4 regions of the Neobacillus sp. FW104-15D2 genome follow, and region 2 is predicted to be linked to each of the others. Evidence: riboswitches for the same ligand, from Rfam matches in the RefSeq annotation. Region 2 holds a riboswitch; each other region holds the start of a gene.
What was found. A riboswitch is a leader RNA that binds a small molecule or an ion and turns the genes downstream of it on or off. The one in region 2 is predicted to bind S-adenosylmethionine.
Positions count from the first base shown of each region.

Region 1: another riboswitch for S-adenosylmethionine. It lies ahead of AC3WR0_RS04260 (methionine ABC transporter ATP-binding protein); the one in region 2 lies ahead of AC3WR0_RS05870 (YezD family protein).
Region 3: another riboswitch for S-adenosylmethionine. It lies ahead of metK (methionine adenosyltransferase); the one in region 2 lies ahead of AC3WR0_RS05870 (YezD family protein).
Region 4: another riboswitch for S-adenosylmethionine. It lies ahead of mtnW (2,3-diketo-5-methylthiopentyl-1-phosphate enolase); the one in region 2 lies ahead of AC3WR0_RS05870 (YezD family protein).

Region 1 is NZ_JBYTCJ010000003.1:170,087-176,102, forward strand. Features, by position in the region: gene metQ (methionine ABC transporter substrate-binding lipoprotein MetQ) at 1-35, opposite strand, end outside; gene AC3WR0_RS04255 (methionine ABC transporter permease) at 50-718, opposite strand; gene AC3WR0_RS04260 (methionine ABC transporter ATP-binding protein) at 711-1,736, opposite strand; SAM riboswitch class I at 1,874-1,982, opposite strand; gene AC3WR0_RS04265 (O-acetylhomoserine aminocarboxypropyltransferase/cysteine synthase family protein) at 2,104-3,420, opposite strand; SAM riboswitch class I at 3,490-3,595, opposite strand; gene AC3WR0_RS04270 (SCP2 sterol-binding domain-containing protein) at 3,668-4,018, opposite strand; gene AC3WR0_RS04275 (MFS transporter) at 4,177-5,442, opposite strand; gene AC3WR0_RS04280 (thioredoxin family protein) at 5,799-6,016, opposite strand, start outside.
Region 2 is NZ_JBYTCJ010000005.1:46,261-52,276, forward strand. Features, by position in the region: partial or broken gene AC3WR0_RS05860 (glycoside hydrolase family 1 protein) at 1-232, shown strand, start outside; gene AC3WR0_RS05865 (YoaK family protein) at 271-960, opposite strand; SAM riboswitch class I at 1,474-1,576, shown strand; gene AC3WR0_RS05870 (YezD family protein) at 1,686-1,793, shown strand; gene AC3WR0_RS05875 (phosphoadenylyl-sulfate reductase) at 1,886-2,593, shown strand; gene cysP (sulfate permease) at 2,605-3,699, shown strand; gene sat (sulfate adenylyltransferase) at 3,701-4,849, shown strand; gene cysC (adenylyl-sulfate kinase) at 4,863-5,462, shown strand; gene cobA (uroporphyrinogen-III C-methyltransferase) at 5,492-6,016, shown strand, end outside.
Region 3 is NZ_JBYTCJ010000002.1:311,400-317,415, reverse strand. Features, by position in the region: gene pckA (phosphoenolpyruvate carboxykinase (ATP)) at 1-1,405, opposite strand, end outside; gene AC3WR0_RS03230 (thiol-disulfide oxidoreductase DCC family protein) at 1,678-2,052, shown strand; SAM riboswitch class I at 2,133-2,269, shown strand; gene metK (methionine adenosyltransferase) at 2,478-3,680, shown strand; gene asnB (asparagine synthase (glutamine-hydrolyzing)) at 4,093-5,988, shown strand; gene AC3WR0_RS03215 (C39 family peptidase) at 5,985-6,016, opposite strand, start outside.
Region 4 is NZ_JBYTCJ010000021.1:86,519-92,534, forward strand. Features, by position in the region: gene AC3WR0_RS16815 (pyridoxal phosphate-dependent aminotransferase) at 128-1,306, shown strand; SAM riboswitch class I at 1,391-1,498, shown strand; gene mtnW (2,3-diketo-5-methylthiopentyl-1-phosphate enolase) at 1,876-3,087, shown strand; gene AC3WR0_RS16825 (2-hydroxy-3-keto-5-methylthiopentenyl-1-phosphate phosphatase) at 3,087-3,764, shown strand; gene AC3WR0_RS16830 (methylthioribulose 1-phosphate dehydratase) at 3,751-4,371, shown strand; gene AC3WR0_RS16835 (1,2-dihydroxy-3-keto-5-methylthiopentene dioxygenase) at 4,402-4,929, shown strand; gene AC3WR0_RS16840 (Spo0E family sporulation regulatory protein-aspartic acid phosphatase) at 5,407-5,646, shown strand.

The sequences.
Region 1 (6,016 bases), on a different contig from region 2:
GATAATGCTAAAAGAACATTTAACCATTTTTTCATTTTTTCTGTCTCCTTTATCTTTTATCTATTTTTGAAGTGATGATGTCACCTAAAAACTGAATAATAAATACAATTATTAAGATAATGATTGTCGCAATCAGTGTAACATCATTTTGGTTACGCTGATATCCTTCTAGGAAAGCAAGATTCCCCAGGCCACCTGCACCAATAACGCCAGCCATTGCTGTGTATCCAACAAGGGCAATCGCCGTAACTGTGATACCGGATACGAGTGCAGGCATGGATTCCGGAAGTAATACTTTAAAAATAATAGTTGATGTTGATGCACCCATTGATTTAGCTGCTTCAATTACACCTTTATCGATTTCTCTTAAGCCGATCTCTACCATCCTTGCATAGAATGGTGCTGCACCTACGATCAAAGCCGGCAATGCAGCATTTTCCCCAATCATGCTTCCAACTAGAATCGTGGTAAATGGTATTAAAAGGACTATTAATATAATGAAAGGAATGGACCTGAAAATATTCACAAAAGCACTAATTATAGTGTTAACAGCCTTGTTCTCCCAAAGATTATCTTTCCCTGTCAGAAATAATAATAACCCGAGAAGCATTCCGAGAATAAATGTCGCTACTACTGAAATAGCTGTCATGTACAAAGTTTCTGTCGTTGCGGCCCACATGCCCGGCCAATCTATATCCTGAAAATACGGCTTATCCATTTCTGATCACCTCCACTCCCACCTGCTGTGTCCCGATGAATTCAATGGCTTTTGCTATTTCATCCTTTGACCCATCAAGATGAATAAAGAGTGTACCATATGACCCACTTTGTGTTTGTGAAATTTTGCCTTGAAGTATATTAACAGTAACATCAAAGTGGCGGATTAGACTTGTAATAACAGGCTTTTCAGCTGATTCCCCAACAAATGTTAATTGAACAATTTCACCTGAATGGTATTGTTCCAGTAAGTGTTCAACCGTTTCTTTAGTTTCCTCAGGTTCTGTGACCTGTTGAACAAAGCGTTTCGTAATAGGCTGCTGTGGGTTCTTAAACACTTCAAGAACTGAGCCCATTTCAACAATACGGCCGCTCTCCATTACTGCAACTCTATGGCAAATCTTACGAATAACATGCATTTCATGGGTAATAAGAACAATTGTTAACCCGAGTCTTTTATTAATATCCACAAGCAATTCAAGTATAGAATCAGTTGTTTGCGGGTCAAGTGCAGAGGTTGCTTCGTCACAAAGAAGAACCTTAGGGTTATTCGCAAGTGCTCTGGCAATACCAACCCTTTGTTTTTGGCCACCACTAAGCTGTGATGGATAGCTATCCTCACGGCCTTCAAGGCCTACAAGCTTTATGAGTTCATCAACCCTTTTAGCACGTTCCTGCCCTGCGACACCTGCAATTTCCAGCGGGAATGAAATATTTTCACGTACTGTTCTGGACCAAAGAAGGTTGAAGTGCTGAAAAATCATGCTAATTTCCTGTCGGGCTTTGCGCAGTTCGCTGCCTCTGATCTTTGAAACTATCCGGCCGGCAACAGTTACGGAACCTTCCGTTGGAAGCTCTAATCCGTTCAGCATGCGGATTAAAGTACTTTTTCCTGCACCGCTATATCCAATAACGCCAAAAATCTCACCTTCGTTTATTTCCACATTGACATTATCTACTGCGTTAACATTCCCCTGTTTAGAGGAATAAATCTTTCGTACGTTTTTTATCGAAATCAATTGATTCACCTACTTCTCTTCCATGTTTTATGACACTAAAAATAATAATTCATTAAGTATAGGATTCGGCTTAAGCAGCAGAAAAATGCAAAAATGCCTTTCTGCACAGGCAGAAAGGCATGATAAACAAGTCCTTTCTCCCATCTCCCAAAGCAAAGCTTTGTGTGAATTGGCACCATTTCAATAAAAACATTGACGGTTGCCGGGCTTCATAGGGCACATTCCCTCCACCTCTCTTGATAAGAGTAAATCGAATCTATTCAGTTAAGTATTAGGCTAAAAGAATTACGTTTGCTATCGTAACATGGAAAAGAAGGGGTGTCAACGAAAAAACGACAAAATTCTACCTTCCATTAATTTCATGCCTTTAGGATCTTACAGCCCGTGATATAAGACCAGTAGCTGCCTCAATAGCTGTCTCAAGGTCCTCAATTAAGTCGTCAGCATTTTCAATCCCTATTGATAATCGAATGAGATCCTCAGAAACTCCTGAAGCTTTTAATCCCTCTGCATCAAGCTGCTGATGGGTAGTACTGGCCGGATGGATGATCAAGCTCTTAGCATCTCCAACATTGGCAACATGAGCCCAAAGAGTAATTGAGTTAATGAGCTTAGCACCTGCCTCTCGACCTCCTTTTGTTCCAAAGACGACTACAGAACCTGCTCCCTTTGGCAAATATTTTTCAGCAAGCTCTTTATCAGGATGTTTGGAATGTCCTGGGTAGGATACCCACTCCACCGCAGGATGGTTTTCAAGGTAGGCAACTACCTTTTGTGTGTTTGCCACATGCTCTTTCATACGTACATGGAGTGTCTCCAGTCCAAGAGTAAACTGAAAGGCATTTTGCGGACTTAGTGCCGGTCCAAGGTCCCTTAAGAGCTGCACTCTCGCCTTCACAATATAGGCTGCTGCCCCAAGAGCTTCAGCATAAACAATGTCATGGTAGCTTGGATCAGGTTCAGTAAATCCAGGGAATTTTGGTGAGTTCCAGTCGAATTTCCCTCCATCAACAATAACCCCGCCCAGTGTAGTTCCATTCCCCAGCAGCCATTTAGTAGCTGAATGAACCACAATATCGGCTCCATATTCAATTGGTCTGCAAAGATAAGGAGTGGCAAAAGTATTATCTACAATAAGAGGAACTCCTGCTTCGTGGGCAATGCTCGCCACTTTTTCAATATCAAGAACGCGAAGACTAGGGTTGCCGATAGTTTCTGCAAAAACCGCCTTTGTTTTATTGGTTATAGCTTCCCGGAAATTCTCCGGATCCTCAGGATTTACAAACTTGACGTTAATGCCGTACTTTGGCAAAGTTGATGCAAATAAGTTATAAGTTCCGCCATATAAGGTAGAAGCTGAAACAATCTCATCTCCTGCTTGCGCAATATTTAAAATAGCCAGTGTAATAGCGGCCATTCCACTTGCAACCGCCAGTCCTCCTACTCCGCCTTCCAATAAGGCAATCCGTTCTTCAAAAACAGTTACAGTCGGATTATGAATGCGGGTATAAATATATCCAGGCACCTTTAAAGCAAATAAATCTGCTGCATGATCAGTACTTTTAAACTGGTAAGCATTATTTTGGTAAATTGGCACTGCGCGTGCCCCATTCACAGGATCTGGTGATAGTCCTCCGTGAACACTTAATGTTTCAAACCGATAAGCCTTTTTTTCATTACCCATCTTCCATTCTCCTCCCGTTGACATCACATAAAAAACAAAACCCCCGCTTCATAAGAAGAGAGGGCACTCTTCTTATCTTCCAAAGCATAAAAATGCTCTGCTGGATTTAGCACCGTGTTAAATAACCGGTTGCCGGGCATCGCAGGGCCAGTCCCTCCGCCGCTCTTGATAAGAGTATTTATGTAGTTGTCAGTATTTATTGAATAGTTAAATAAATATTATAATATTTAAAAAAACTCGTCAATCTTTATTTTTCCTTTTGGGATACTGCTAGGAAAAAGATAGATTCAAGCCTTAACATGCTTCTAAAGGAAGCATTAACTTTTAGTTTTCCTTTTTTTATTAAATCTCTAAAAGTTGCTTTGCCCGTAAATAGTTCCTGCAGGGATTCCTCACTTCCATATATTACAGTTCCTTCAGAAATATCAGTCTTAGGATTGTTTATCACTATCTTGTCTCCTAAGGACGTAAGCGAAAAACTTTTATTAATATTTTCTACTTGAAAATGGACGGGAGCGGAACTTCTATTCCAATATAAATCTGCTAAATATTTTTTCCCCTCAAGTTCCTCAATAAATTTTTGCAGCGCTTCGATCATTTTGGTCACCCCTGCAAAATTAATTCATCAGATGCTTTCCATTTTCCTTTAATATTTCTTCGACAGTTATTTTATTTTTGGATATAAAAAGACAATGCCGTACAGTCATTCGGCATTGTCAAACATTTCCCGAGAAATATGACATGATTTTCTCTACTTTACACTGCTTTGACGGAAACTGTCTTTTTTCCCGGATGGATCATTCCCCTAAAAACTAGTAAGAAATAGGTTGACCCAATAAGATAAAGAACTGCTGTTATGCAGAAGACATAAGCATATCCCCAGTATGACCCATATTCAGAAACCACTCCCATCGAAACAGGTCCCATCAGCGCCCAGCCAAGGTTAAAAACCATCTGATTGATCGAATTTCCAAGCCCCTTAACCGAATCATCGACCTTTTCCATCATCAGAGAGGATTGGATAGGATTCGCTGCATTCATTAGTGCCTGTCGAAATAGGAAGCCAAGAGCAGCAATCCATAAATGGTGAGCAAAAGCGGTTAGCAGGAGAAAAGGAAGAGACGAAAGCTGAAGAAATACAACCGCTCTTACCTCCCCTACTCTTTTTACAACCTGAGGGCCTATGATCATAGCAAGAGCAGTTGCCGCCTGGCCAAGAGAAATGATTAAGCCTATTGCAGATGTAGGAGCAGAAAAACGGTCGGCAAAATAAAGATTTAAATAAGGAATAACCAGACCCGCTCCAAAGCCAATTAATAATTGGGACACTGCAAAAAGAAAAATCATTTTTAGTCCATTGCTCTTCCAGTTTAGCTTTCTCACAGGTTCAACTGCTTTTCCCTCGGACTTCACTGGCAGCTTCTCCTGGAACTTAGACGCAGGAAAAGCCCCTACGAGAAAAATAAGAGCCCCGATTATTAAGGTTAAGCGGATGCTATTTACATCATTTAAAAATAAGGAGAAACCATCATTTAAAAAGCCTCCCAACAGGTTTCCAATTACGTTTGCACCCGTCATTAACGCGAAATGAAGGCTAAATAAATTAACCCTCTCTTCAGCCTTCGAATTTTCGGCCATCCAGGGAATCCCTGAAACTTGAGAGAAAGCCATAGTGAGGCCGCCCGCAAAAGCAAGGAAAACCAAAGAATCCTGAACAGCCATTACACTTCTTAACAATAGAATAAGGCCCGAAACCACAATACTGTAAAAAATAACTTTTCTTCTGCCAAACCTGTCACTAATTAAACCAGCAGGAACCAGAATAAGTGCTGTTGCAAGTGATGCCATCGAAATGATCTGTCCATTAACTGTTTCAGGCATACCCAGCTTTCTAATATAAAAATTATAAATAACCATAAAAACGCCCATGCCAATTTGAGTTAATATATTTGCCATAAAGCTGAGTTTAATGTTTCGATTATATCCACGGAATTGTGTTGTTAAGCTTTGATAGAAATGCATAAATCATCCGCCCCTTAGAATACTTCGCCTCCCTAAATATAACCCGGTTAGGAACAAAATGTAAATAAAGGAATTTCATTCTTCATAAAAATTTTAAAACCATAGAACAAAAAAGATGAAAGGATCATCACAGTGTAAAGGGGGCCTGTTGATTTCGTTCCTAAGCACTCGCTCTCCGCGATGCGGACAGTCCACCCTAATTTAAAAAGATAGCCAACTGGACATGGGGTGGGCCAGTATTACCTATGAGTTCTTGAATTAGAATGGTAAAATCCATTACAAAAAGAGGGTTCGGAATAAAGATTCCGAACCCTCTTTTGTCGTCACACGGAAACAGATTAAAGTATCAACTGTTATTAATAAATTAATTTTTTAATTTTCTCCACTAGGTATGGTACCGAATGAAAGGCATATATCCTTTCTAGTACCTCGCCATCCTTTATAAACAATAAGGAGGGTACACTTTCTATGGAGAGGCTACGGGCCAGGTCAGGGACATAATTTGCGTTTAACTTTCCGATTGACAAGACAGGCATCAACTCAGATATTACAAGCAGCATTTTCGAAGCTACCT
Region 2 (6,016 bases):
GAGAACATATCTGTGAAATGGGCGAAGCTATTGAAGATGGTGTTGAGTTGATGGGTTACACACCTTGGGGGTGTATCGACCTGTATCTGCTTCATCAGGTGAGTATTCAAAACGTTACGGCTTCATATATGTAGACAAGCATGACGATGGCAGCGGAACAATGGACCGCAGCCGCAAGAAATCCTTCTACTGGTACAAGGATGTAATCCAAACAAATGGTGGAAACCTTTAATTAAAGAAATTGCCGGTATCTTTGGATGATACCGGCTTTTATTTTCTAAAATAGCCTTTTTCCCTGTGATATAAGATGAGAGTAATCACCAAAGTTACTGAAGCAATCCATATGGCATGATCCCCAATATAAGTGGTGGAAAAGGTTCCTATTAAAGCTCCGCATAAAAAAGAACCAATAATCGTTACAAAATCTATGAATTGCTTTCTCGATTCGTCATCATTTTCAATAAATGCTGAATAGGCTGCTTTGGCAGCGGTCCTTAAATTACCCGTTGCCATCGTAGAATTATAAGCCCATTTATCAATTTTATTAAAGGTCGAAATTTGTAAAGAGGAAACAAATGAAATACTTACAGTAACGATGATATCAGGTACACTTTCCGGCATAAAGCCCACTGCGAAGAGAATAACACATTCTAATATAAGAATAGAACGCCTATAGCTATACAATAATTCTCTAATATGAGGAATCTTAACAATTTCGGATACAAAAACACCTGCAATAAAAGCAGCAACAGGGGGGATATAAAGTATCGACTGTTTCCATTCCTTCTCAGCAGCATTTACTGCAAGGAGCACCAAATTCCCCGTTTGAGCATTGGCAAACACTCCATCACGGCTAATGAAGGTATAGGCATCTAAAAAACCGCCAACGATGGCCAATAAAATCCCCAAATAAATGGAGTTGGAAGCTAATGAAGGCAGTTTCTTATATTTATCTTCCATACTCATCCCCTTAGACTTTGATCATACGTTAGTTATTTGCTTTTTTACTAATATCAACACAGGGAATATTAATTTTCCACTACCCAGAAAAAACGAGGACTTATGCAGGAAGAGTCATCAAGTAGGGGACCATGCCTTAATATGAAGCAAGACAATATCTGAGGATCCTTGCGAGGAACAGTTTGAGCAAGAAATTGGAGATAAGAAGGGCCTATTTATTAAAAAAGACCGGAATCCTCGCTTTGATAAAACATGTCTATATTTTTAGACTTAAGGACAGAAACGTTTCTGCAATGTACTAGCATTTAGGTCGGAATTAAACACTGGGTAATTGGCAAAAAAATTATAAAATTCTATGTTTCTAAAAAGCCGGTCAACCCTTGTGGTTCCGGCCTTTTTTATAACCATTCAAACCAAAAAAACTGGTAAAAATGAATTAATTTAAAAATTTTTAATTTAAGTAATTGCAGAATTCCTATTGGTATGGTAGGATTAATTTCATCAACTGAATAACACTTATCCAGAGCGGCTGAGGGAACTGGCCCAATGATGCCCGGCAACCTGTTAAACAAGGTGCCAATTCCAGCAAAATGTTGCTCATTTTGGGAGATAAGGTGAACTTCAAAAAATCACCTCTCCAAGCCAGGAGAGGTTTTGTTATAAAAAGGAGGCGAACCCATTTGAAGCCAGAGGAGTGGGAAGAAATAATTCCTCATCTTGAACAAATGCTTGCTACTTTAAAATTCGGATCAATCACTTTGATTGTTCAGGACGGTAAAATCATTCAAATTGAGAAAAATGAAAAGGTTCGTCTTCAACAGAATAAACGCTGACTAGACAAACTAGAGGCGGTCTTCCCCTTATGGATTAAGGGAGTAAGACTGCCTTTTTTTAGTGGACAGAATCAATTGCGGAGGTTATAGAAATGGAAAATATCGTTAATATTCAAGAAATTACAAACCAGTTTTCACTGGATGACGGGGCAAAGGGAGCTCTCAATGTATTAAAGTGGGCCTACAGCCACTATCCGGAAGATAAGATTGTTTATGCTTCAAGCTTTGGTGCAGAAGCGATTGTTTTGATAGATCTTATACAGCAGGTTAAACCAGATGCTCATATTGTTTTTCTCGATACAGATCTTCATTTTCCTGAAACCTATGATGTTATTGAAAAAATCCAGCAGAGGTTCCCATCGCTTCGCATTGAAAAAAAGAAGCCAGAGCTGACACTTGATGAGCAGAGAGAACAATATGGTTCTGCTTTATGGAAAAGGGACCCAGGTCTATGCTGCCAAATCAGAAAGGTCATTCCTTTGCGAGAAACTCTGACCTCAAAAGATGCATGGATTTCAGGATTGAGAAGGGAACAATCTCCAACAAGAGCTAATACAGAATTTTTAAATCAAGATGAAAAGTTCCAAAATATCAAGGTTTGTCCTTTAATTCATTGGACCTGGGATGAAGTGTGGGAGTACATCAAAGAAAAAGACCTTCCTTACAACGCCCTGCATGATCAAAATTACCCAAGCATCGGCTGCTTCCCATGTACACAGGCCGTTAGCGGTAATGGTGATTCCCGTGAAGGAAGATGGGCAGGAAGCAGCAAGACAGAGTGTGGCCTGCACACACGTTAAGGAGGACATTCATGCTCACAATATTGGCAATCCTAATTGGTTTGTTTTTTGCTTTTAATATAGGTGCAAGCGGTGCAGCTGCATCAATGGGTATTTCTTATGGAGCTGGCGTTATAAAAAACCGCCAGATTGCCCTTTTTCTTTGCGCGATCGCTGTCTTCCTTGGAGCATGGCTTGGCGGAGGAGAAGTAGTGAAAACCATTGGCAGCGGTATTGTTCCAAGCTCCACCTTTACAAATGCCATAGCGCTGGTCGTTTTAACAGCTGCTGCGACATCTCTGTTTCTAGCCAATGTCTTCGGCATTCCATTATCAACTAGCGAAGTGGCAGTCGGATCCGTTATAGGTGCTGGAATTGTATATCAGTCAGTATTTGTTGGGAAAATTGCCTGGATCGCGATGTTCTGGCTTTTGACTCCATTTGCTGCTTTCCTGATTGCGATTGCTGCGGCGTTTGTTTTGGAAAGAAAGTGGATTAAAAAATGGGTGACATCATCCAAAGCAGGTCCAATTCTTGCGGTTTTAGTTGTTTGCATGGGACTGTTTGAGGCATTTTCAGCTGGAATGAACAACGTGGCAAATGCCGTAGGTCCGTTAGTAGCAGCAGGGTTAATGACCACGAATAGCGGTATTCTGTGGGGTGGATTATTTGTCGCTCTCGGAGCAGCATTCTTAGGTCATAGAGTCCTTGAAACAAACGGCAAAAAAATCACATCACTAAGGCTTGAAGAGGGAAGCATTATTTCCGGAATCGGGGCTACAATCGTAACCACAGCATCCGTATTTGGCATTCCTGTGCCGCTTACTCAAATCACTACTTCTTCCATTATTGGCATAGGCTTTGCCAAACATGGGAAGAGCGTGTTGAAAAAAGATATCGTTGTTAAGCTTTTGACCGTTTGGATTGTGTCACCAGTATTATCCATGGTCATTTCTTATACATTAATCCAGCTTTTGATTGAACATAATATATATCCGATTGTTGCAATGGCGGGCGTGTTGATTTCAGTATTTGGAGTCATCTTCCTGATTAAGAAAAGCGCTGTAACCTCCGTATCGGAAAAAAATCAAACAAAAGAACTAAATTTGCTGAGAAAGGTTGATTGAAATGTCATTTTTACCAAAACCACATGGGGGAAAGTTAATTGATGCTTATAACCCTAGCTATGATCTTGCATCTGTAAACAAAGAAATTGAGATTGATAATATCGCCCTAAGCGATCTTGAATTAATAGGCGTCGGGTTGTTCAGCCCGTTAACCGGTTTTCTTGGAAAAGAAGATTATGAATCTGTTGTAAGCAGAATGAGACTGGCCGATGGCACTATTTGGTCCATCCCAGTAACACTTCCCGTTTCTTTTGAAATTGCTGGAGGCTTGCAGGAGGGCGAAGAAATTAAACTTGTCCATAACGGCAAAGCTTATGGCGTTATTAAGGTTTCCAGCTGGTATGAGCCGGATTTGGAAAAAGAAGCGATTGAAGTCTATAAAACTAACGAAACTGCCCATCCAGGTGTTAAGCGTCTTTTTGAAAGAGGCCCTGTTTATGTTGCAGGTGACGTTACTCTTGTGAAAAAGCCAGAAAAAGGTGTGTTCGGCGACGTTTGGTTTGAGCCGAAAGATACCCGTGCTCTTTTTGAAGGTAAGGGATGGAAAACAGTCGTTGGATTCCAGACTAGAAATCCAATCCACAGAGCTCATGAGTATATCCAAAAAGCAGCTCTTGAAACGGTAGACGGCTTGTTTGTTAATCCCCTAGTTGGTGAAACCAAGTCAGATGATATTTCTGCGGACGTACGCCTGAAAAGCTACCGTGTTCTTTTAGAAAATTACTATCCGCAAGATCGCGTCCAGCTAGGTGTATACCCAGCAGCGATGAGATATGCAGGCCCACGCGAAGCCATTTTCCATGCAATTGCGCGTAAGAATTTCGGATGCACACACTTTATCGTCGGCCGTGACCATGCAGGGGTTGGCAATTATTACGGCACATACGACGCTCAGCATATTTTCAGCAATTTTTCCGAAGAAGAGCTGGGCATCAAGCCTTTATTTTTTGAACATAGCTTCTACTGCACTAAATGTGAAGGCATGGCTTCTGATAAAACCTGCCCGCACAGCAAGGAAAACCGCGTGATTCTTTCTGGAACAAAGGTAAGAGAAATGCTTCGTGCAGGACAGCTTCCGCCATCCACGTTCAGCCGTAAGGAAGTAGTCGAAGTATTGATCGAAGGCATGAAAGAAGAATCAAGGGTCTAGGAGGAAGAATTCAATGTCAAAGTCAACTAACATTAAATGGCATGATACAGCCATTACTAAAAACGAACGTAAAGTAAATAACGGACATGGCAGCGCAGTATTGTGGTTTACCGGACTATCTGGTTCTGGTAAATCCACCCTCGCTAATGCCGTTTCAGCGAGTTTGTTTCAGAGGGGTATCCACGAATATGTTCTTGACGGAGATAATATCCGCCATGGACTTAACAAGGATTTAGGTTTTTCAGACCATGACCGTACAGAAAATATTAGAAGAATTGGGGAAGTATCGAAACTGTTCGTCGACAGTGGTACAATAGTAACCACAGCATTTATTTCACCCTTCCGTTCGGACAGGGACCAGGTTCGATCCTTATTTTCAGAAGGTGAGTTTATCGAAGTATTTGTCGATTGCCCGCTTGAGGAATGTGAACGCAGGGATCCTAAGAAGCTTTATGAAAAAGCACGCCGCGGTGAAATAAAAGACTTTACCGGTATCGATTCTCCTTACGAGGCTCCGGAAACCCCGGAACTGACTATACAGACCGGTTCATTATCAGTTGAAGAAGCGGTAGAAACGATTCTCAGCTATTTGACGGATCATAACATAATCTAAATAAAATAGAGTAAAAGGGTGGTGATGAAATGGCAGGAAAAGTATATTTAGTAGGAGCCGGCCCCGGGGATCCGGATTTAATTACGGTTAAGGGTTTACGACTTATTCAGGAAGCAGAAGTAATTCTCTATGACAGACTCGTAAATCCTGAACTTTTAAAGCAAGCAAAGAAGGATGCTCAGCTTGTTTACTGCGGAAAACTGCCACATCACCACGCAATGAAGCAGGAAACGATTAATCACTTTTTAGTAAAGTATTCGAAAAAGGGCCTAAACGTTGTCCGATTAAAGGGCGGAGATCCTTTTGTATTTGGCCGGGGCGGGGAAGAGGCTGAAGAATGTGCGAAACATGGCATCACCTTTGAAATCGTTCCAGGTATCACATCTGGTATTGCTGCGTCTGCCTATGCGGGCATACCAGTAACCCACCGGACATTAAGCCGCAGCTTTGCTTTCCTTACCGGCCACCAGATTGGTGATGTGGAAGCCGAACATCAGTGGGAACACTTAGCAAAGGCCGTTGATACGATATGTGTCTATATGGGAGTTTCCCAT
Region 3 (6,016 bases), on a different contig from region 2:
GGAGACCGAAGATATCATCCTTCACTGTTTCAACATTATTAAGCTCACCTTCAAGGGCGGCTTGAACCATTGCTCTGGTGTAAGATAGCTTCATCCTGCTGCCAGTTCCATATTCTCCGCCAGTCCAGCCAGTATTGACCAAAAATACATTAGAATTATGCTCCAGAATTTTCTCGCCCAGCATTTCAGCATACTTGGTTGCAGGCAGCGGTAGGAATGGAGCACCGAAGCAGGTTGAAAAGGTTGCCTGCGGTGAAGTAATTCCGCGCTCAGTTCCAGCAAGCTTAGAAGTATAGCCACTCAGGAAATGGTACATCGCTTGTTCCTTTGTTAATTTTGCAATTGGAGGAAGCACTCCAAATGCATCTGCCGTTAAAAATACTATAGTATTAGGATGGCCTGCTATGCTTGGATCAACAATGTTATCAATTGCTTGAATAGGATAGGCTGCACGTGTATTTTCTGTATGAGTTCCGTCATCATAATCCGCTGCCCGGGATTCGCTGTTTACAACTACATTTTCAAGAACAGCACCAAAACGGATGGCATCAAAAATTTGAGGCTCTTTTTCACGTGTAAGATTGATACATTTTGCATAGCATCCGCCTTCAATATTGAACACTCCGTTAGGGGACCAGCCATGCTCATCATCCCCGATCAGGCGGCGGTTGGGATCTGCAGAAAGGGTGGTTTTTCCTGTACCCGAAAGCCCGAAGAACAGGGCTACATCACCTTCAATGCCAACGTTGGAGGAACAGTGCATAGAAAGAATATTGTTTTCTGGCAAAAGATAATTCATAACCGAAAATATGGACTTTTTCATTTCGCCCGCATATTCTGTTCCGCCAATCAAAACCGTTTTCTTTTCAAAAGAAATAATAATGAAGGTTTCAGAGCTCGTGCCGTCTACGGCAGGGTCAGCCTTGAAGTTAGGGGCTGAAATAACAGTAAACTCTGGGTGGTGTTCAAGCAAATCCTCTTCATTTGGACGGATAAATAACTGATGAACAAACAGATTATGCCAAGCATACTCATTTATAACCTGAATAGGGAGCTGAGATTTCTTATCTGCACCAGCAAAGCCTTTGAATACGAATACCTCATCCTTTTCTTTTAAAAAAGTAAGAACTTTATTATATAATTTAGAAAAGGTTTCCTCCGAAATAGCCTGGTTCGATTCCCAGTCAATTTTATCTTTTACTGAGGCTTCCTCTACAATATATTTATCTTTCGGAGAACGTCCGGTGTACTTACCGGTAGAAACACAGACAGCGCCTGTGGAAGTCAGCAGTCCTTCATTTCTGTTTAATACTTTTTCAACAAGTTGTGGTACAGATAACTGGATTTGAATATGATTTTCGGCCAGCAATTGAGCTAATTGATAGGGAATGTGAACAGAATTCATACAATGAATACCTTCCTTTACCGGTTTTATGGACTAAATGAATTTTAAAAGGGTAAATACATCTTGGTCCTATTTTTATAATTTTTAAATATCTCCCAAATAGTATAACACATTTACTCAATTAATCTATACTAATATCAAAACATTAAGCAAATTTATATGAATTATGATTATTTTACTATATTCTTTCCCGGCAAAGAAATATCCAAATAAACGAAAAGTTTGTTAAAATATTCACAAGTTGGACTGCAAAAAAAGGAGGGGCCTTTTTTATGAAAATGATTCCTTTATATGATGCAAAATGTTCCTTATGCCAGGAAACTAAAAAATGGTTCGAAAAGCTTGACTGGCTCAATAAAGTACAATGGACATCCCTGCAGGAATATGAAAAGCAAGGCGGAGAAAAACAATTCAAAGGTGCTGACCTCAGAAAGGAAATGCATTTACTGCTGCCATCAGGAAGGGTTTTAAAGGGGTTTTATGCATTCAGAAAATTACTTATCCATTTTCCGCTTACTTTTTTACCTGGTATCATTCTTTACGTCCCCTTTATGGATAAAGTAGGTGCCCCGGCTTATCGGTGGACGGCCAAAAATCGCTATAAATTCTTTGGGAAAAAGTGTAAGGATGGCAGCTGTTCAATCTGATTTTTAGGCTTAGAAAAATCAAGAGAAAAATATTGACACTCTGCGACATCAACGTTATGATTGTTCATTGAACGGATACTCTCTTATCCCGAGCTGGTGGAGGGACAGGCCCTATGAAACCCAGCAACCTGCTATACAAGATGAAAGCCTTCATTTGGCTTTTTTACATAGCGAAGGTGCTAATCTGACGCAAGGCTTTGACCTTGAACGATAAGAGTGAAAGGCGCGGAACATTCTGCTTTTAAACCTTTCCTCAAACTAGGAAGGTTTTTTATTTTGCCTTTTATCAAAACAGATTCTCATAAAAATCCTTTGTTTATTTCATACTACTAAGGGAATGAGTACCGTATCACTGTCAGAGGTTCAAGAAGTATTCCTGTAACCTTAATAAACCTCGATATATCCCATTTATAGGAGGAATTCAGTTGTCAGCAAAACGTCGTTTGTTCACTTCTGAATCAGTAACTGAAGGTCATCCAGATAAAATCTGTGACCAAATTTCTGATTCTATTTTAGATGCTATTTTAGCAAAGGATGCAAACGCAAGGGTAGCTGCGGAAACTTCCGTAACTACAGGTCTTGTGCTTGTGGCAGGAGAAATTACTACTTCCACTTATGTAGACATTCCTAAAATTGTGCGCGAAACCATTAAGAACATAGGTTATAATCGTGCCAAATACGGCTTTGACTCCGAAACATGTGCAGTGTTAACTTCCATTGATGAGCAGTCTGCCGACATCGCAATGGGTGTTGACCAGGCGCTGGAAGCTCGTGAAGGCAAAATGTCCGACGAAGAAATCGAAGCAATCGGCGCTGGTGACCAGGGCTTAATGTTCGGTTTTGCATGTAACGAAACAAAAGAATTAATGCCGCTGCCAATTTCATTGGCACACAAATTGGCACGACGCCTGACAGAAGTGCGTAAAGAAGAAATCCTTCCTTACCTTCGTCCTGATGGCAAAACACAGGTGACTGTAGAGTATGATGAAAACGATAAGCCTGTCAGAATTGACACAATCGTTATTTCTACGCAGCACCACCCTGAAATCGCGCTTGAACAAATCCAGCGCAATCTAAAGGAACATGTTATTAATCCTGTTGTTCCGAGTGAACTGATTGACGAAAACACAAAATACTTTATTAACCCAACTGGCCGTTTCGTAATCGGCGGACCACAGGGTGATGCAGGTCTTACAGGCCGTAAGATTATCGTTGATACTTACGGTGGTTATGCTCGTCATGGAGGCGGTGCATTTTCTGGTAAGGATCCTACAAAAGTTGACCGTTCAGCAGCTTATGCAGCCCGTTATGTTGCGAAAAACATCGTAGCAGCTGGTCTTGCTGACAAGGTAGAAGTGCAGCTTGCATATGCTATTGGTGTTGCAAGACCTGTTTCCATCTCAGTTGATACCTTCGGAACCGGTACTGTAAGTGAAGAGGTATTAGTTGAACTGGTTGAGAAAAACTTTGACCTTCGTCCAGCAGGAATTATCAACATGCTAGACCTACGCCGCCCAATCTATAAGCAGACAGCTGCTTATGGGCATTTTGGACGCAGCGACGTTGATCTTCCATGGGAGCGCACTGACAAGGCAGATGCTTTAAAACAGCAATCTGAGGGAAGATAATTTAAGCTATTGAAAAAACAGGGAGTTACATTAAAATGTAACTCCCGTTTTTATTTAACTAATCATCAGAACTTATATTCATAAATTCTGAAGCATGGACAAGAATGCTTCGTCAGCTTGCGTCGCCCAGGTAAAAAGCTTTGCTTTTGAGAGGTGCGGTTTTGAGTACGTTAAGAAAAATAGGGTTTCCCCAAAAAAGACTTCCCGAATGCCAAGTTTTTCTAAACTGACATATAGTAGAAAGGGATTTAATGTTTCTTTATAATGTGAAAAAGTATTATCACGGTGAAGAAAATTTTTCCTTTTATGTTCAGAGTGCAATTTTTCTTTTATTAATGGTAGTATTAGATAGTGCAATTTCTAGAAGCATAGAAATTGAATTAGTTTAGAAATGGAGTAGGTGACGTACATAATGTGTGGCTTCATTGGTTGTGTACACGACAAAGCCCAAGTTTATCGTGACGAACAGAAACAGCAATTTAAAAATATGAATGATATAATTACGCACCGGGGACCGGATGATGATGGATTTTACTATGATGAACATATCCAGTTCGGCTTTAGGCGTTTAAGTATTATCGACATCGAAAGCGGACATCAGCCGCTAACATATGAAAACGAACGCTATTGGATTATTTTTAATGGTGAGGTTTACAACTATGTAGAACTTCGTGAAGAACTTCTCAAGGAAGGACTAACCTTTGCCACCAATTCTGATACAGAAGTTATTATTGCCCTGTATAGCCATTTGAAAGAAAAAGCGGTTGAAAAACTACGCGGGATGTTCTCGTTTGTCATCTGGGATAAACAAGAACAAAGCTTATATGGCGCAAGAGATCCGTTTGGTATAAAACCATTCTTTTACTTTGAAGATGGCGAACGTTCATTTTTCGCTTCAGAGAAAAAGAGCATTTTGCTTGCTCTTGAAAACGATGTTTTGAATTATGACTCTCTTCAGCATTACTTAACGTATCAATTTGTACCAGAGCCTGAAACAATGTCTGCAGGCATTCACAAATTGGAGCCGGGGCATTATTTTACTAAGAAAATTGGCTCGCCAATGGACATCAAACGCTATTGGAAAGCTCAGTTTAGCCCAGTGCAAAAATCAGAGCCTGATTTTATAAAAGAAATCAAAGATGTTTTATTCGATTCTGTAAAAATGCATATGCGAAGCGATGTTCCTGTTGGTTCTTTCCTTTCCGGAGGTATTGACTCATCTATCATTGCTTCAATCGCTAAAGAATTCCATCCATCTATCAAAACCTTCTCTGTTGGTTTTGAACACAATGGTTTCAGTGAAATTGATGTAGCGAAAGAAACAGCGGATAAACTTGGTGTTGAAAACATCAGTTATGTTATTACTCCGCAGGAATATATGAATGAAATTCCTAAAATCATGTGGCATATGGACGATCCACTTGCAGACCCTGCATGTGTGCCACTTTATTTTGTTGCACGGGAAGCTCGCAAACATGTTACGGTTGTTTTGTCTGGTGAGGGCGCAGATGAGTTGTTTGGCGGCTATAATATTTACCGTGAACCGCAATCTCTTGAGGTATTTAATAAAATTCCACGTGTTGGAAAAGGACTTCTTAAAGGAATTGCCCGAATGATGCCTGAAGGCACTAAAGGCAAAAGCTTTATTGAACGCGGCGTAACTCCGATGGAGGAAAGATATATCGGAAACGCTAAAATGTTTACAGAAGAAGAAAAACGCGAGTTATTGAGTGTTTATCGCAGTGGTCTTGATTATACAGATATCACCAAACCACTATATCAGGAAAGCCGTGGATATGATCCGGTTGATCGGATGCAGTATATTGATATCCATACATGGATGCGCGGGGATATTCTGTTAAAGGCTGATAAAATGACTATGGCTCATTCACTTGAGCTTCGTGTTCCATTTTTGGATAAGGTCATTTTTGAAACAGCCTCCAAAATTCCAACCAGCCTTAAAACGGCAAATGGCACTACAAAATATATATTACGTAAAGCAGCAGAAGGAATCGTTCCAGACCACGTGCTTAGCCGCAAAAAGCTCGGTTTCCCTGTTCCAATCCGCCATTGGCTGAAAAATGAAATGAACGAATGGGCAAAAAAAATAATCCGCGAAAGCAACACGGATCATTTGTTCAATAAAGCTTATGTCTTAAGACTGCTGGAAGACCATTGCCAGGGTAAAGCTGATAACAGCCGTAAAATCTGGACAGTACTGATGTTCATGGTTTGGCATCAGGTTTATGTAGAAAAGGTTTATTCTTTTGAAAATGATTTCTCAGCTGAAAAATCTTATCAGCATTAATATTTACTAATTGGAAGGTAGGTTATAG
Region 4 (6,016 bases), on a different contig from region 2:
TGCTGCTTCGTTTGTTTACAGCATTGTTTGTTTTTTAAAAATTTTCACTTTACAAGCTGCCACTATCGTTATATCATTTGTCACTAGATTTTCCAATAAAAAAATGAAAACTAAAGCAGGTGTCGAAATGAAAAAATTTGCACAATCAGATTTGCTGAACAGTCTCCCAAAACAGTTTTTTGCTTCATTGGTAAAAAGGGTTGGAGAATATATAGAAAATGGGCATGATGTTATAAACCTTGGACAGGGAAATCCTGACCAGCCTACACCGGCACACATTGTGAAAAAACTCCAAGAGGCAGTTGCCAATCCGATAAATCATAAATATTCACCTTTTCAGGGCTTTAAATACCTAAAGGAAGCTGCTGCCCAATATTATTTAAGAGAATATGGGGTAAAAATAGATCCTGAAAAAGAAGTGGCTATCCTGTTTGGAGGAAAAGCTGGGTTGGTGGAAATCCCGCAATGTCTTTTAAATCCCGGAGACACCCTGCTGGTTCCTGATCCAGGGTATCCTGATTACTGGTCTGGTGTGGCATTGGCACAGGCGAACATGGAGATCATGCCTTTAAGGGAGGAAAACTCCTTTCTGCCGGATTATAATGAATTGTCAACAGAGGTAATTTCAAATGCAAAATTGATGTTTCTTAATTATCCTAATAACCCGACAGGTGCCACCGCAACGGCAGATTTTTTTGAAAAGACAGTACAGCTTGCTAACGAGAATGATATTTGCGTAGTACATGACTTTGCATATGGTGCGATTGGCTTTGATGGAGAAAAGCCGCTTAGTTTCCTGCAGACTGAAGGGGCTAAGGACGTAGGCATAGAAATTTACACTTTATCTAAAACCTATAATATGGCCGGATGGCGGGTAGGATTCGCGGTCGGAAATAAAAATGTCATTTCTGCTATTGAGCTATTGCAGGACCATTTATATGTAAGTTTGTTCGGGGCCGTTCAGGAAGCCGCTGCTGAAGCTTTAAACGGTCCGCAGGATTGTGTTCGCGAATTGAATGCATTGTACGAAAAACGCAGGAATGCACTGATTGGCGGACTTCAGGATTTAGGATGGGAAGTTAGCGGACCAAAAGGTTCTTTCTTTGCTTGGCTGAAGGTTCCGAAAGGACTGACTTCAGAAGAATTCGCTAATATCCTTCTTGAAAAGGCCCATATTATGGTGGCACCCGGAGTTGGCTTTGGAGAATACGGGGAAGGTTTTGTCCGCGTTGGACTATTAAGCTCTGAAGAAAGGCTAAAGGAAGCTGTTGAAAGAATAGGTGCATTAGGAATTTTCAAAAAATAGTTGACAACCCAAAAAATTCTTGCGATAATCCTAATTGAATTTAATTTTAACATTATGAAAATCTTAATAAATTAATTAATTTTTTTCTTATCAAGAGCAGGTGGAGGGACGAGCCCGATGAAGCCCGGCAACCGACTAAACGCTGGTTTAGCACGGTGCTAATTCTTGCAGCAAATAGCTGAAAGATAAGAAGATGTTAGTTTGGTATGCTAACCTCTTCTTTCTGAAGAGGTTTTTTTATTGTTAAGGAATTTTACTTGTGGATAAACCCAAACAAAATTATTGGAATTTAGCTTCAGCGCCCAGGCAGTTTCCCGGGAATATGCTTCTTTGAATATTTTGTGAGGATCACGAGCGACTGGTGATGATTCGAAGAGTCTCATAAGCCAAACCCCTCCAGAAATCAGGACAAGGAACGCTTCGGAAACATTCAGCTTCGCACGAAGGAAAGGCTACAGTTTTTCCGAGGATGACTGCGGGATTCGTTCTATGCCTGTCGAGGCCCGGAGAAAGTGGGGCAGAAAAGCATTGCCAATTGTTCCTGGATACTGAGAAAGGAAGATTACAACATGAGTGAGTTAATTGCAGTTTATTTATTACATGATGAAAAAAATCCCGAAAAAAAGGCCGAAGAGATAGCACTTGGTCTTACTGTCGGTTCATGGACAAACCTGCCGGAACTTGAGAAAAGCCAGCTAAGAAAGCATAAGGGAAGAGTAGTATCGATTGAAGCTGCTCCCTCAGAAAAAGGTAGCCAATCGATTATTAAAATTGCCTATCCTGCCGCTAACTTCTCGGCAGATTTGCCTGCAATCCTGACTACTGTTTTTGGAAAGCTTTCTCTTGATGGGAAAATTAAGCTGCTCGATCTCGAATTCGACCAAGCGCTTAAAGGTAATTTTCCTGGCCCTCGATTTGGAATTGACGGCTTAAGACAAAAGACAGGTGTTTATGGCCGTCCGCTGTTAATGAGCATTTTCAAAGGAGTTCTTGGCAAAGATATTGAATTTTTAGTCCGCCAGCTGAAAGAACAGGCTTTAGGCGGGATTGACCTTGTAAAGGATGACGAAATTCTTTTTGAAAATGAATTAACTCCTTTTGAAAAAAGGATTATCGAAGGAAAAAAGGCACTGGATGAGGTTTATGAACAAACTGGACACCGAACCTTGTATGCGGTTAATTTGACGGGAAGAACATCAGAATTAAAGTCGAAAGCACGCAAGGCCGCTGAACTGGGAGCCGATTTGCTGCTGTTCAATGTTTTTTCCTACGGGTTGGATGTTCTTCAGGAGCTAAGAGAGGATGATGAGATTGCTTTGCCTTTGATGGCACACCCAGCTGTAAGTGGAGCATTTACCTCATCACCTGTATATGGCATCTCTCATGCGCTGCTTCTTGGAAAACTTCTTCGTTATGCCGGTGCTGACTTATCTTTGTTCCCTTCGCCTTATGGGTCCGTAGCTCTTGAGAGGGACCGGACCTTAGAAATAGCTGAAGAACTAAGAAAACAAGATGAGTTCAAAAGGGTCTTTCCTGTCCCGTCGGCAGGTATTCACCCTGGTCTGGTACCGCTATTATTCCGTGATTTTGGAATTGACTCTGCTATCAATGCTGGCGGAGGGGTTCATGGACACCCGGATGGCGCGCGCGGTGGAGGTATTGCGTTCAGGCAGGCGATTGATGTGAAACTGGAAGGAAAGGCTTTAGCTGAAGGATCACAAAAGTATCCAGAACTGCGAAAGGCACTTGATATCTGGGGAAATGCAGAGGTGAACTCTTAATGGTAAAACCAGTTATTTATTGTGATTTTGACGGAACCATTACCGAAAAAGATAACATTATTGCCGTAATGAAAGAATTTGCACCGGACGGCTGGGAAGAGATAAAGGACCAAATCCTATCTCGTCAAATTTCTGTTCGTGAAGGTGTGGGACGTTTGTTTTCGCTGATACCGAGTTCCAAAAGGGATGAAATTATCAGTTTTGCAATTAAAAATGCCAGAATCCGCAAGGGATTTAGAGAGTTTATTGATTTTGCCAGGGAAGAGGACATTCCTTTATATATAATTAGCGGCGGAATAGACTTTTTTGTACTTGCTGTCCTGGAAGAATTCGGTCCATTTGACGGTATTTATTGCAATGGCTCAAGCTTTGAGGAAGAGACAATAGAAATTCTCTGGCCTCATCAATGTGATTCTTCCTGCCAAAATGACTGTGGATGCTGTAAACCTTCTATTATTAGGGAACTAGGTCACCAGGACGTTTTTAAAATCCTCATCGGTGATTCAGTTACAGATCTAGAAGCAGCTAAACAGGTTGACTTTGTACTGGCCAGGGATCTTCTGCTTGAAAAGTGTCATGAATGGAATTTAACCCATGAGCCATTCGAAACTTTTCTTGATTGCATCGAAGTAATAAAGAATAGGATTGAGGTGAAAGCATTAAATGTTAAAGGATAGATGGACTGAACTTGCTGATGTGAAGGATGAATTGTCACAAAGGGATTGGTTTATGGGTACCAGCGGAAACCTTGCTATTAAAGTGAGTGATAAGCCCCTGCAGTTTCTTGTAACAGCTAGCGGGAAGGATAAGCGGAAAAGAACACTAGAGGATTTCCTGCTGGTAGATGAGCATGGCCGTCCGGTTGAGGAAACGCATTTAAAGCCTTCAGCTGAAACCCTCCTTCACGTAGAGATTTACAGAAAGACCAGTGCCGGCTGCAGCCTTCACGTTCATACAATTGATAACAATGTAATTTCTGAGGTTTTTGGAGATCGGGGAGAGGTTACCTTTCAGGGGCAAGAGCTAATTAAAGCTTTTGATAAATGGGAGGAAGACGCTGTACTCCGAATCCCTATTATAAAAAATTACGCTCATATCCCTACATTGGCCAACGCTTTTTCAGAACATTTACACGAAGATACCGGTGCTGTACTTATTCGTAACCATGGCATTACAGTTTGGGGAAGAAATGCATTTGAGGCAAAAAAGATATTGGAAGCTTCCGAGTTTTTGTGTAAATATCAATTGCGCCTCCTTGAACATAAGCCTTATCAATTAATTTAAAATCATATTTATAGAAAGGAAGATAAAAAAATGGCATTTATTAAATTTCAAAACAGAGTAGAAGAAATTCATGGAACTGAGGAAGTAATCAGCTTTCTAAATAGCCAGGAAGTTATTTATGAAAAATGGGATATTAATAAACTTCCAGAAGCACTTAAGGAAAAATATGCACTTTCTGATGAAGAAAAAGATCAAATTCTAAACGCATTTGAAGTTGAAATTACTGATATTTCAGAAAAAAGAGGCTATAAAGCACAGGACGTTATTTCCTTGTCCGATACTACACCAAACCTTGATCAGCTCTTAAAAAACTTTCAGCAGGAGCACCATCATACTGATGATGAGGTTCGTTTTATTGTAAGCGGCCACGGAGTATTTGTTATTCAAGGAAAAGACGGAGAATTCTTTGATGTCTTTTTAGAGCCAGGAGATTTGATTTCAGTTCCTGAGAATGTACGCCATTACTTTACACTTCAGGATGATCGTAAGGTTGTAGCAATCCGAATTTTTGTAACAACTGAAGGCTGGGTGCCAATTTACGAACAACAGGAAGCTTAATAATAAAATGAATCGGCTGATGATCTCATCAGCCGATTTTTTAATTGTTAAGAAAGTAAAGTATTACCTACAGCGCCCAGCGAGTATGCATCTCTGTAAAGCTTCCTTGAGTATCTTGCATCAAGTATGACCTTGAGGGTGCTTGCGCTCTTCTTACGCAAGAGGTATGTAAACAAAAAGTATTTGCCAAAAATATTCCTTTAGCGTATTAATAGAAAAAAATAATGCAATTTAAATGAATTATTTTATTACCTATAAAAGTAAGTAAATTACATAATTAGGAAGCGGAAAAGATAAAAGGAATGTCGGAAAAAGCATTCTTTTTATCTTTTTCTGTGTCGAAAGTTGCTAATTTTAGGAAGTTTTGTCTTCTTTTGCGAATTCATTTACAGAGCAATAAAAAGTTGTCATAATGCATCAGGTAGCCTATTTTTTTCATAAGGCAGGCAATTGGTTTAATTTAGGAGGAGAAAAAAGTTGTATCAGAAAAGCAATCGGCGCCTGAGAAGTATGCTATCGGAGATAAACTCCAAGAGAGATGAAATGATAAAAGCGGGAATGAATTATGGTTTTACTAATGAAAAAACTATTAAATGCAGCCAGGAACTAGACCAATTGATTTTTGAATATCAGCAGGCTTCCCAACAATCATCTTTTGAAGATGTTAAAATGGTTTTTCAAAAAATCTTATTCCGACTTTCAGGGGCGGCCTTTTAAAATAAAATATAAGTTTGGCAGAGGCTGTCCCAAAGTAAATGGGGCAGCCTCATTGGATTTTAAAAACTTAAATCTTCACGCCCTTCCTTTAATTATTGGCTTTTCCTGTTTTGCTCATCCACCACTAATGAAATATTCTCCGCAATTTTTATGTCGATATTTCGAAAGTTTATTGATCTCACGTTTTTCCCCATATAATGTGATTTTTATCATTGTTTATATCTGTATATTTTTTATAGTAGTATTGTAGATTTATTTTTACAGTTCTTTTCTTCCTCTTCCTCTTAAGACCACAGCATAATGCAATATAAAAAGTACTTATTTTATGTAAGCGTTATAAGTTACCGACAGACAATCTCAGAATTACACA